Regions from separate parts of the Symbiopectobacterium sp. genome, predicted to be linked through region 3. Evidence: predicted binding sites of a transcription regulator. Region 3 holds the regulator's gene; each other region holds the start of a gene.
What was found. The regulator PurR, encoded in region 3, represses purine synthesis genes. The targets are predictions, from matches to a motif close to CANGCAAACGTTTGCNTG.

Region 1 (4,492 bases), on a different contig from region 3:
GGACAGGCAAAAGTGTAGCGGTATTAGGAACAGCTATTTAGACCCACGTTGGAGAAGCCCATGCCGGCGACGTACTGTCCCAAGGCCATTGCCTCCACGCCTGCGGCATGGCCCGCCACGGAATCGCGCAGCGAACGGCTGATGATTTCGATGGCCTTCAGATGCAGCATATCGGTCAGCTCCCACGCGCCTTTGGTGGTAAAACCTTCAGTCGCGTGCGTCAAGGCATCCAGGCAGGTTGCCGCCTTCAGTGAGGCGGGCATGCTGGCCATCATGTTGGCATCGATAAACGAAACGATAGGAATGTCATGCGGATCGACGCAGACGAATTTGCGACGTTTTTCTTCGTCGGTGATCACGTAGTTAATCGTGACCTCGGCAGCGGTGCCTGCGGTGGTCGGGATCGCGAAGATCGGTACGCTGGGGCGACGCGTGGGCGCAACGCCTTCCAGACTGCGTACATCGGCATATTCCGGGTTGTTGATGATGATACCAATCGCCTTACAGGTATCCTGTGGCGAACCGCCGCCAATCGCGATCAGGTAATCGGCCTGCGCGGCCTTGTAGCGCTCAATACCTGCGGTCACCACGCGAATAGTGGGATTAGGCACCACGTCATCGTAAACCTCGTAGGGCAGGCCCGCCTGATCAAGCAGTGTGATGACTTTACTCACCACACCATATTTCACCAGGTCTTTGTCGGTGACGACCAAGGCTTTGTGGAAACCACGCCGGGTTATCTCTTCCACAATATGGTTAACCGCCCCCGCACCAAAATACGAGGTTTCGTTAAGGATCATTCTTTGGGTCATCGTCGTAATCTCCATAACATTTATGATTTTAAATGGGTGCTGAAAAGGGTCGGGTAGCGCAAGCGATCGGGGCGGGAAACGTCCTCAAGGCGCGAAATGTTAATCCTCATAGCGTTAGCTTCTATGCCATCAATAACGGAAAGACCGTGATGGATCGCTGATAAATGAATATTACCCTTTTAATCAGTATGGATATGTGACAGGGAAATTGCCTTCCCCTCGTTGCCATCAGCGGTGACTCGGTGGCGGTGAGCGCAAGGTGGGTGTGATCGTCGTCATCTTTAGCGTTTTTGGCACCATGACATAATCGTAACCTTTGGTTGAAATAATCTAATTTCAGTCATTTTTTTGCATTATAAAAACTAATCCATTGCAAGTATCTCTGTGGCGATCATTCTCTAATGATGTGAATGGTTGTGTCATTATTTTTGTTTCAAATGCCTATTATTGGTGTTTTATTCTAATTAATGATTTTAATTTGGCGGGTTTTGTTGCCTTGTGCTCTGGCGCTCTTTTTGTCTTTCACGGCTGGTATATAGTTTAACTTATGAAAAAGGGTGTGGTAGCCCTGTGGAAGAGGTGGTAAGTTCAATGCAAAGAAAGCGTTTGCGTGGCGTGATTCGCGCCGTTCGCAAGGAGAGGTTCGGGAGAAAAAATGACACAGCAAACTCCATTGTATCAGCAGCATGTCGCCGATGGCGCGAAGATGGTCGACTTTCACGGCTGGATGATGCCGCTGCACTACGGCTCACAGTTGGATGAACATCATAGCGTTAGGCGTCATGCGGGCATGTTCGATGTGTCTCACATGACTATTGTGGATTTACACGGCCCGCGCGTGCGCGAATTCTTGCGTTATCTGCTGGCGAACGACGTTGCCAAACTCACGCAACCGGGCAAGGCGCTTTATACCGGGATGTTAAACGCCTCGGGTGGCGTCATTGACGATCTCATCGTCTACTTTCTGACTGAAACGCATTTCCGGCTGGTGGTGAACTCTGCCACGCGGGAGAAAGATCTGGCCTGGATCGCCGAGCATGCCAAGGCATTCAACGTGGAGTGGCAGGAACGCGATGAACTGGCGTTGATTGCGGTGCAAGGGCCGTTGGCTCAAGAGAAAGTGCAGGCGTTGCTCAGTGCGGAACAGCGCGCGGCAACGGCGGGCATGAAACCCTTTTTCGGCGTACAAACCGGTGACTATTTTATTGCTACCACCGGGTACACCGGTGAGTCAGGCTATGAAATCGCACTGCCCGCAGAGCAGGCAGTGGCGTTCTGGCAACAACTGCTGGCGGCCGGTGTGCAGCCGTGTGGCCTCGGTGCGCGCGATACGTTGCGCCTTGAAGCGGGCATGAACCTGTATGGTCAGGACATGGATGAAGGCGTTTCGCCGCTGGCTGCCAATATGGGCTGGACCATCGCCTGGCAGCCGGAAGACAGGGATTTTATCGGCCGGGAAGCGCTGACCCATCAACGCAGCGAAGGCACTGAGCAGTTGGTCGGACTGGTGCTGCGTGAAAAAGGGGTGTTGCGCCATGAAATGCCCGTGCGCTTTACCGATGCGAGTGGCACGGTACAGGAAGGCATGATAACTAGCGGTACCTTTTCTCCAACGCTGGGTTTCAGTATTGCACTGGCTCGCGTGCCGCAAGGTATTGGTGAAACGGCGTTGGTGCAAATTCGCCAGCGCGAAGTGCCCGTAGAGGTGACCAAACCGGTATTTATTCGTGGCGGAAAGGCACTGGTTTGACGCCGTCCCCGATCTGACCATGATTATTGATTAACGTTAGCGCGATATATGCCGCCACACCTTCGCGTTGCAGGAAGGCGGGTATCGTGCGATTCGATACGACGAAGCGATTTTTAAGGAGAGCAGGCAATGAGCAGCACAGTCCCAAACGAGTTGAAATACGCCTCATCCCATGAGTGGGTCCAGGCCGAAGGGGAGGGTGTCTATCGTGTCGGTATTACCGAACATGCCCAGGAACTGTTGGGGGACATGGTTTTTGTCGATTTGCCTGACGTTGGCACGCAGGTTGCGATGGGCGACGACTGCGCTGTCGCTGAGTCGGTCAAGGCCGCCTCAGATATCTATGCGCCGTTGAGCGGTGAGATCGTGGCAGTGAACGATGCGCTGGAAGGGCAGCCGGAACTGGTCAACAGTGCGCCTTATGCCGACGGTTGGCTGTTTAGCATCAAAGCGTCTGATGAAAGCGAATTGAACGACCTGCTGGATGCCACGGCTTATCAGGCGCTGTTAGAAGAAGACGAATAACCTTGTCACCCCGTGACGGTTTTATCGCGCATCACGGGGTAAATCGATTTGTCAGAATGTAAGACACTGAGCGCAGTCTACCGCGTTCGCACTTGTTGTTTGCCATGAACGTTCACTTGCTATACCCGTCATACTTCAGGTTGCATGTGCGTTGGCTGCACTCGCTTACCCGAATCACTTACTTATGTAAGCTCATCGGGATTCGCTCCCTTGCCGCCTTCCTGCAACTCGAATTATTTAGGCTATATAACAGTTGCTTGAAGCAGGAAATACCCCTAATGACTCAGACTCTCAGCCAACTCGAACATGACGCCGCTTTCGTGGAGCGTCACATCGGCCCTACGCCCGAGCAGCAGGCTCACATGCTGGAAACGCTCGGTGCGGATTCATTGTCGGCGTTGATTCGACAGATTGTGCCGGCAGATATCCAGTTGCCCAACCCGCCAGCGGTGGGCGATGCGCTGCCCGAGCATCAGGCGTTGGCGGAGCTCAAGTCGATTGCCAGCCGCAACCAGCGCTACAAGAGCTATATCGGCATGGGGTACACCGCTGTGCATATGCCGCCGGTGATCTTGCGTAATTTGCTGGAAAACCCCGGCTGGTACACCGCCTATACACCTTATCAGCCTGAAGTCTCGCAAGGGCGGTTAGAAGCCTTGCTGAATTTTCAACAGATGACGCAGGACTTGACCGGGCTGGAGCTTGCCTCTGCCTCTCTGCTGGATGAAGCGACTGCGGCAGCGGAAGCGATGGCAATGGCCAAGCGCGTCAGCAAGCTGAAACAGGCTAACCGCTTCTTCGTGGCAGAGCATGTGCATCCTCAAATGCTGGATGTGGTGCGCACCCGTGCTGAGACCTTTGGTTTTGAAGTTGTGGTCGGCGATGCCGCCGCCGCATTGGAAACGGAAGGCGTGTTTGGCGTTCTGTTGCAGCAGGTGAACACCTATGGTGAAGTGCATGATTATCGTGATCTTATCGCGCAACTGAATGCGCGCAAGATCATCGTTAGCGTCGCTGCTGATATCATGGCTCTGGTGCTGCTGGCCGCGCTGGGCAAACAGGGAGCCGATATTGTGTTTGGCTCCGCCCAGCGTTTTGGTGTGCCGATGGGCTACGGTGGTCCGCATGCGGCCTTCTTCGCCTGCAAGGATGAGTATAAACGCGCCATGCCGGGGCGTATTATCGGCGTTTCGCGTGATGCGGCAGGTAACACGGCGCTGCGTATGGCGATGCAGACGCGTGAGCAACACATCCGCCGCGAAAAAGCCAACTCCAACATCTGCACCTCTCAGGTGCTGCTGGCGAATATCGCCGGTTTCTATGCGGTTTATCATGGGCCGCAGGGGCTCAAGCGTATCGCTGAACGCATTCATCGTTTAACCGATATTCTGGCCGCCGGGTTGCA
Region 2 (4,492 bases), on a different contig from region 3:
GCCGTTGGCAAACATCGAACGGTGCAAGCCAGGATCACGCATCAGATCTTTTTTCACGATATTGGCGGTAACCACCAAATGGCCGACGTGTTCGGCAATCACCACCAGCGCAGCAGGCAGGATAGTCAGAATGGCAAACCATTCAAAACGCGGCGTATAGAAGGTCGGCAGTGCAAACCAGTGAGCCTGAGCGATAGGCGCGAAATCGACGACGCCCATCACAAACGACAGCGCGTATCCCACCAGCACCCCAATCAGGATTGGGATGATAGCCAGAAAACCACGGAACAACACGGAACCCAGCACGGTAACCCCTAAGGTCACCAGCGAAATAATCACGGTTTTGCTATCAACTGACACGCCATCCGCAGGCAGCAGACCGGCCATGCCCGCTGCAACCCCGGCCAATTCCAGACCGATGACCGCAACAATCGCCCCCATCGCCGCCGGAGGGAAAATCACATCCAGCCAGCCGGTGCCAGCGCGTTGCACAATCAGCGATACCAGGCAAAACAAGGCACCACACATGATAAAACCACCCAGCGCCACTTCATAACCCAGCGGCAGCAGCAGCAGCACCGGAGAAATAAAGGCAAAGCTGGAGCCCAGATACGCCGGGATCTTGCCCTTACAGATAAACAGATAGAGGAGCGTTGCCAATGCCGTTGAACAGCAGCACGGTCGCAGGGTTGATTTTGAACAGAATCGGTACCAACACCGTCGCGCCGAACATGGCAAACAGGTGCTGGAAGCTCAGCGGGATGGTTTGTAGCAAGGGGGGTCGTTCACTCACCCCGATGGCGCGACGAGTCATCGTTTATATCCTCTGTAAAAGTCACTTGATGTTGTGGTTAGCCGGTTTGTCCGGCATCGTTATCACAGACCAGCCGCCCCCACGCGTCACCGCGTAGGGAAGCGAGGCTGATTATAAAAATCGTGCGAAATATGGGGGAAAAACCGTCGTGCGCGTTGCGCAACGAAACCGACGCAAAAAAAAGCCGACTTACTCAGTCGGCTGATACGGCTTATTTAGTACCAAAGAGCTTATCGCCCGCGTCACCAAGACCCGGCATGATATAGCCATGCTCGTTGAGCCCTTTGTCGACCGAGGCGGTATACAGCTCAACGTCAGGGTGCGCTTTTTCCAGCGCGGCAATCCCTTCCGGTGCAGCCACCAGTACCAATACCTTGATGCTCTGGCAACCCGCTTTCTTCAGCAGATCGATAGTGGCAATCATCGAACCACCGGTCGCCAGCATCGGATCCACCACCAGCGCCATACGTTCATCAATGTTGGAGACCAGTTTCTGGAAGTAAGGCACCGGCTCCAGCGTCTCTTCGTTGAGGTACATACCCACCACGCTGATGCGCGCGCTCGGTACGTTTTCCAGCACGCCTTCCATCATGCCCAGGCCTGCTCGCAGGATCGGCACCACGGTAATTTTTTTGCCTTTGATCTGATCGACTTCCACCGGACCGCACCAGCCTTCGATAGTCACTTTCTCAGTGACCAGATCGGCGGTGGCTTCATAGGTCAATAAACTGCCGACTTCGGATGCCAGTTCACGAAAGCGTTTTGTACTTATATCGTTTTCACGCATCAGGCCAAGTTTATGTTTGACGAGCGGGTGTTTAACCTCGACGACCTTCATTCTATTCCCCCTATAGTAAAGTGGACGGATATCCTCACGACGCAGAATCGGTGCGCCGAGGGCGGACATGGCAGCCCATCATAAAAAAAATCGCGGGATTATACTGCTTTTTTGCTTAAGCGCTACAGGTTATAGCCTGATCCAGATCAACCGTGCAGGGAAATTCTCATTGAACAGGAAAAATGCAAAGCAGGCAACACACCACTCGCAAACGATTGCTCTCGCTGTTAGAATTAGCGCGCTTCGATAGGGGTAGATCCACCAGGCTGGATATGCTCACTATCTCACCACCAATTGTATTCTCCGTGGGGACTCCGCAGTGACCGACAAAACCTCTCTTAGCTACAAAGACGCAGGCGTGGATATTGATGCTGGTAACGCATTGGTAGACCGTATTAAAGGCGTAGTGAAACAAACCCGCCGTCCTGAAGTGATGGGCGGTCTGGGCGGTTTCGGTGCCCTGTGCGCCTTGCCCCAAAAATACCGTGAACCGGTTCTGGTTTCCGGTACTGACGGGGTCGGCACCAAGCTGCGTCTTGCCATGGATCTGAAACGCCACGACACCATCGGTATCGATCTGGTGGCCATGTGTGTCAATGACCTGGTAGTTCAAGAGGCCGAGCCGCTGTTCTTCCTGGATTACTACGCCACGGGGAAACTGGATGTCGATACCGCCGCCAGCGTGATCACCGGTATCGCCGAAGGCTGCAAGCAGTCAGGCTGTGCGCTGGTCGGTGGCGAAACCGCTGAAATGCCCGGCATGTACCACGGTGAAGATTACGACGTCGCCGGTTTTTGCGTCGGTGTTGTTGAAAAATCAGAGATCATCGACGGAAGTAAAGTGCAGGTGGGTGATACTCTGGTAGCACTGGCAGCCAGTGGCCCACACTCTAACGGCTATTCGCTGGTACGTAAGATTCTCGAGGTGAGCAAAACCGATCCGGAACAGACGGGCAACGTCAGCCGTCACGAAATGTACCGTACTTTTAACTGCGGTGTGGGTATGATTATCGCACTGCCTGCTGAACAGGCAGAGGAAGCCGTGGCATTCCTCAATAGCCAGGGTGAAACCGCATGGAAAATCGGCGTTATTCAACCCGCTAACGCCGGAGACGCAGTGGTCATTAATTAATGAAAAACATCGTTGTCTTGCTCTCAGGTCAAGGAAGCAACTTGCAGGCGTTGATTGACGCCTGCGCGCGCAAGCGTGTCAAAGCGAATATCGCGGCCGTATTCAGCAACAATCCAGAAGCCTATGGTCTGGTACTGGCGCAAGAAGCCGAGATTCCGGCCTATGTCATCGACCCACAAGGGTTCGCTGACCGAGCTGCCTTTGACGCAGCAATGGCAGAAGAGATGGCGCAATACCAACCGGACCTGGTGGTACTAGCGGGTTATATGCGCATCCTCAGCCCGGAGTTCGTTGCGCTGTTTGCAGGCAAAATGCTGAACATCCACCCGTCCCTACTGCCCAAGTACCCGGGCCTGCATACCCATCGCAAAGCGCTGGAAAATGGCGAGAAGGAACATGGCACTTCGGTCCACTTCGTGACTGACGAACTGGATGGCGGCCCTCTGATTCTGCAAGCCAAGGTCCCAGTGTTTAGTGATGATGCGGAAGAAGCGCTTGCAGCTCGGGTACAAACCCAGGAACACACCATCTATCCATTGGTGGTGAACTGGTTTGCCGAAGGGCGTCTCAAAATGCGCGAGGGCGAAGCCTGGCTCGACGGCGTGCGTATTCCCAAACAGGGTTATGCTGCCGAATAACGCTAATTCCCACTGACTTTCAGGCGGTAGCACTCTGCCGCCCTGAAAGTTCCCGCTGAACGGCACTTTATTTACTTACGAAATTATTACCATCCTAATAATATAAAACAACATTATCGTTTTGTCGCACTTTCCCCACTTTAGCATTATTGATAATCACTCTCATACTCATTAACTTCCCCTGCTCGATTTTATGCAGAGGGCGAATATGCGCGCATTATTCCTGACCAAAGCGTTACTGGTCGTGCTGCTGTTGGCGAACACCACCGCCTGGGGAAAGACCGTTACCGACCTGCTGGGACGTCAGGTAACGATTCCCGATAATCCTTCACGTCTTTTTCTCGGTGAAAGCCGTTTGTTCTATACCCTTGCGTTGCTGGAGCCCGGTAATCCGGCACAGCGCGTGGTGGGCTGGCCCGGCGATATAGCGCGTTACGACGCGCAAAGCTGGGAAAAATACACCACCGCGTTTCCTGCCATTGCACAAATCCCGCGTCTTGGCGATGGGGGGCCGCGCACGCTGAATGCCGAAGCCATTCCGTTAAAGCCCGATCTGGTAATCCTGCCGCGTCTGGCTAAAACCTCGGCGGAGGATGATGCGCTACAGCAGACGCTTGAACGCGCAGGCATCCCGGTAATTTATGTCGATCTGCGCGTCGAACTGTTGAAAAACACCCTGCCCAGCGTCCGTTTACTCGGCGAAGTACTCAACCGCACTGAACGTGCTGCCGCATTCAGCGCGTTTTACCAGCAGCATATGGACGCCATTTCGCAACGCCTGGCGCGCTATCACGGCCAAAAGCCCACCGTGATGCTGCACCTGCATCTGAGCCGCCGCGATACCTGCTGTACCACAGCAGTTGGTGGCAATCTTGGTGAGCTACTGCGCTTTGCCGGTGGCGATAACATCGCAGCCGACAGCATTCAGCGCGTCTATGGTGAACTCAATCCGGAAAAAGTGCTGGCAGCCAACCCCGATGTCTATATCGCCACCGGCATGGTGGGGCCAGAAGGAAAACGGTTCTCGGTACTGATGCTGGGCCCGGACGTTTCCGAGCAGCAAGCGCAAA
Region 3 (4,492 bases):
GAGACCAAGAGCACTGCGTCAAAAACCACGTCATCGCGCTACCATAGCGCAACGCCCGCAAAACTAGTAAAGGGGCTCAAAAAAGGCGCTGATGCCACTGAGAAGAAAACGGCGGCGATAAAACCAGGTGCCAAGAAAGCGGGCAAAGAGTTGGTGCTCAGTGAAGCGCATAAGCGCCGTTATCAGCATGCAAAAATGACGGCGATGAACAAGCTGATGGGTCAGATCGGTAAACCTTATCAATGGGGTGGTAACTCGCCCTACACCGGTTTCGACTGTAGCGGTCTGGTCTATTATGCCTATAAAGATGTGGTGAAGATTCCTATTCCGCGCACCGCCAATGAAATGTATCACCTGCGCGATGCTGCGCCCATCAATAAGGGTGAACTGGAGATTGGCGATCTGGTGTTCTTTCGCATCAATGGTCGCGGCACCGCCGATCATGTCGGGGTTTATCTCGGCAATGGCAAGTTTATTCAGTCACCGCGAACCGGTGCCGATATCAAGATCAGTAAGTTGAGCGAAGACTACTGGCAGGAACACTACATTGGTGCACGTCGCGTGGTGACACCACAAACGATTCGTTAATCGCCACATCGACGCGTTAGCGATAATAAAGACCAGGTGATGCTTATGCAGCCTGGTCTTTATTTTAATCGCGATCAGTTCAACACGGCAACAAAGTTAAATACCATGATCATGACTAACGCTCCAACTGTGGTCAGTAATGACATTTTCAAATCAGTATTCATTCTATCTCCTTGAAACACAGAAACGCGTGAAAATTGCCGCCGCACTGGATGCTCCGTTCTTTCCTGCACACCACTACCCGCAGCACAATGACGCCAAAAAAGCATTGTTACACATTTATAGGGAAAATCTCCGATCCCGGCTGCACTAATTAAATCAATTATCCCTTTCACTTTCACGGCAAATCAGCCAAAATTCGCAGTTTACCGTGCGCTGCGTCGGTGTCCGAACACGTCATCTTCGATGAGATCAACGCGTCCCCTTTAGGTACAAAGTATTTCGGCAGTCTCCTTCTGATATCCTGTTTATACCATCGGAAAGAGAACATTACGCAAAAGCAAACGATTAACAAACTATATACTGCCGTAACAAGTAGGTTCAGGAGTCATGTTTAGATGGCAACGATCAAAGATGTGGCAAAGCGTGCTGGCGTTTCAACAACAACCGTCTCTCACGTCATCAACAAAACACGTTTCGTCGCCGAAGAGACCAAAACGGCCGTGCGGGAAGCCATCAAGGAATTACACTACTCTCCGAGCGCAGTGGCTCGGAGCTTAAAGGTAAACCACACCAAATCCATCGGGCTGCTCGCCACCTCGAGCGAAGCACCCTACTTTGCGGAAATTATCGAAGCAGTTGAAAACAGTTGTTATGCAAAAGGCTACACCCTGATTCTGTGTAACTCGCATAATAACCTGGAAAAACAGCGAGCCTATCTTTCCATGCTGGCGCAAAAACGGGTCGATGGCCTGTTGGTGATGTGTGCGGAATATCCGCCTGAACTGCTGAGCATGTTGGCCGATTACCGCAGCATTCCTATGGTGGTAATGGATTGGGGTCAGGCACACAGCGATTTCACTGACACCATCATTGATAACGCCTTCGAAGGGGGATACCTGGCTGGGCGTTATCTGATTGAGCGCGGCCACCGCGACATCGGTGCCATTCCGGGTATTCAGGAACGCAACACGGGCAGCGGGCGTTATCTGGGTTTTCTCAAAGCCTTGCAGGAAGCGGATATCACGGTTCGCGATGAGTGGATTGTTCAGGGTGATTTCGAGCCGGAATCCGGTTACAAAGCCATGCACCAGATTTTGGCGCAGAAACAGCGCCCGACCGCTATTTTCTGCGGCGGTGACATCATGGCCATGGGCGCTATCTGCGCGGCTGATGAGTTGGGACTACGCGTACCGCAAGATATTTCCGTGATTGGCTACGATAATGTTCGCCATGCACGTTATTTCACCCCAGCCTTAACCACGATCCACCAGCCAAAAGAACGTTTGGGCCAATCTGCTTTTACCATGCTGCTCGATCGCATCACCAGCAAGCGTGAAGATGCGCAGATGATTGAGGTTCACCCAACGCTTATCGAGCGCCGTTCAGTGGGTGACGGCCCATTTCACGACTACCGCCGTTAATGTTTAAGACGATTTTCTTATATACCCTAAATAATTCGAGTTGCAGGACAAAACGTTAACGTTTTGAACAGCGCTTGCGCTGGCCCTTTAGGGCGAGGCTCATTTATGAGCGTCGTAACGCGGCAAATGAGGGAATCCCGAATCACTTACTTAAGTAAGTGATTCGGGTGAGCGAGTGCAGTCAACGCACCTGCAACTTGAAGTATGACGGTTATAGTACGTTGATTTGTAAATTCTATATGGCTGCATCAATCAATTTTGACTTGTCCTCTGATTGAAGCAGTCATACACTGTTTTTCATTCGGACAATATCCCTACATTTATCCTTATTATAACGAGCGCAGCACTGCGTATCAGGATATGTGCCCCTACGTGTTACCACGTACCGGCGTTGACACTTCATTCCCTCTGGGTATCCAGAGAGTAGACGATGGATGTTATGCCCGCTGCCGCTGTGCAACGGGCAAGCATAAACGGCTGCGCACGAATGCAACCGCTTACTATTTGAACAACGGGTAACCTGCCCGTGATTCGAACACGCTGCGCGCAAACCGCAGCGTTCGGGTTGATGAGAGACTGTCTATGCTGTTCCTTGCGGCGCTGTCTGGCAAGGTTGGGAGAAGTTATGAGTTCATCATATGTAGAGGAACTGGCAGAACATAACACGTCCTGGTTCCGTATCGTTCACGCGTTATTGGCGATCGCCGATATCAAAATCAATGGCTCACGCCCGTTTGATATCCGGGTACGTAACCCCGATTTCTACAAGCGCGTTCTGCGTGAAGGCTCCCTGGGGCTCGGGGAAAGCTATATGGACGGTTGGTGGGAGTGCGATCGTTTAGACTGTTTTTTTCGGCGTATCTTACGTGCAGAGCTTGAGAAAAAGGCCCCCCATCATCTCAAAGACATTTTGCACATTGTCGCTGCGCGCTTGATTAACTTGCAATCCCGCAAGCGAGCCTGGATCGTCGGCGAGGAACATTACGATCTGGGCAACGATATGTTTAGCCTGATGCTTGACACGCATATGCAATATTCCTGCGGCTACTGGAAAGAGGCCACGACCCTTGAGCAGGCGCAACAGGCCAAACTGCGCATGATTTGTGAAAAACTTCAGCTTCAGCCAGGCATGACACTGTTGGATATTGGCTGCGGCTGGGGCGGGCTGGCCGCCTATGCGGCACTCCATTATGGCGTATCGGTTTACGGCGTGACCATCTCACGTGAGCAGCAAAAACTGGCTCAGGCGCGCTGTAGCGATCTCAACGTCACCATTGAATTGCAGGATTACCGCGACCTTAACCGACATTTCGATCGCATCGTGTCTGTCGGCATGTTTGAGCACGTTGGACCGAAAAATTACGATACGTACTTTCGCGTCGTCAGCAAAAATCTCAAACCAAAAGGGCTGTTTCTGCTGCATACCATTGGGGCAAATAAAACCGATTCGCAGGTTGACCCCTGGATTAACAAATATATCTTCCCCAACGGCTGCCTGCCCTCCGTGCGCCACATTGCCGTACGCAGTGAACCTTATCTGGTGATGGAGGATTGGCACAATTTTGGGGCCGATTACGATAAAACCTTGATGGCCTGGCACGATCGCTTTGTCGCCAGTTGGCCACAGTTAGCAAACCGTTACTCACCGCGTTTTAATCGTATGTTCCGTTACTACCTGAATGCCTGCGCCGGAGCGTTTCGCGCGCGCAATATTCAACTGTGGCAGGTGTTGTTTAGCCCCCAAGGGATTGAAGGCGGCGTGCGTGTAGCGCGCTGATTTCGGTCAGCTTAACGCCGTACAGCCAAGAGTGTACGGCATTTTTTATCGCTTTTTCAGCTCAGGCTTCAGGCGCTCTGCACGGCATTTGCCGTTGCGGCCTCTTGTGCCTGACGCTGTGCCAGCACACGTTCAACCGTGTCGATCACAGCCTGAGTTTGTGGATCGATTTCGATATTGATCCGGTTCCCCAATCGCTTTTGACCAAGCGTGGTGCGTTGCAGCGTTTCGGGAATCAAATGCACGCAGAAACGGCTGCGAGTCACTTCACTCACCGTAAGGCTGATGCCATCAATCCCGATAAAACCTTTGTGCAGCACATATTTCATCTGCGATTCATCGGAGAGCCGGAACCAAATCTGGTGGTTGTTTTCCGAGGTAAGAATTTTAACCACTTCGGCCGTGCACATAATGTGCCCGGACATAACATGTCCGCCAATCTCATCGCCGTATTTTGCGGCACGCTCAATATTCACCAGATCGCCCGGCGTGATATCGCCCAGGTTGGTCAGGCGTAGCGTCTCTTTCATTAAATCAAAACTGA

Region 1: the regulator PurR is predicted to act here: its motif matches at 1,408-1,425, upstream of gcvT (glycine cleavage system aminomethyltransferase GcvT).
Region 2: the regulator PurR is predicted to act here: its motif matches at 1,857-1,874, upstream of purM (phosphoribosylformylglycinamidine cyclo-ligase).

Annotation. Positions count from the first base shown of each region.
Region 1 covers NZ_JBPETA010000006.1:83-4,574, forward strand. The annotation lists partial or broken gene ACTBDZ_RS01105 (hypothetical protein) at 1-18, shown strand, start outside; partial or broken gene ACTBDZ_RS01110 (iron-containing alcohol dehydrogenase) at 39-812, opposite strand; gene gcvT (glycine cleavage system aminomethyltransferase GcvT) at 1,468-2,562, shown strand; gene gcvH (glycine cleavage system protein GcvH) at 2,692-3,087, shown strand; gene gcvP (aminomethyl-transferring glycine dehydrogenase) at 3,366-4,492, shown strand, end outside.
Region 2 covers NZ_JBPETA010000139.1:3,503-7,994, reverse strand. The annotation lists partial or broken gene uraA (uracil permease) at 1-814, opposite strand, end outside; gene upp (uracil phosphoribosyltransferase) at 1,026-1,652, opposite strand; gene purM (phosphoribosylformylglycinamidine cyclo-ligase) at 1,972-2,784, shown strand; gene purN (phosphoribosylglycinamide formyltransferase) at 2,784-3,422, shown strand; gene ACTBDZ_RS12550 (ABC transporter substrate-binding protein) at 3,631-4,492, shown strand, end outside.
Region 3 covers NZ_JBPETA010000127.1:4,113-8,604, reverse strand. The annotation lists gene ACTBDZ_RS12020 (C40 family peptidase) at 1-588, shown strand, start outside; gene ACTBDZ_RS12015 (cytochrome bd-I oxidase subunit CydH) at 663-929, opposite strand; gene purR (HTH-type transcriptional repressor PurR) at 1,146-2,171, shown strand; gene cfa (cyclopropane fatty acyl phospholipid synthase) at 2,797-3,948, shown strand; gene ACTBDZ_RS12000 (riboflavin synthase subunit alpha) at 4,017-4,492, opposite strand, start outside.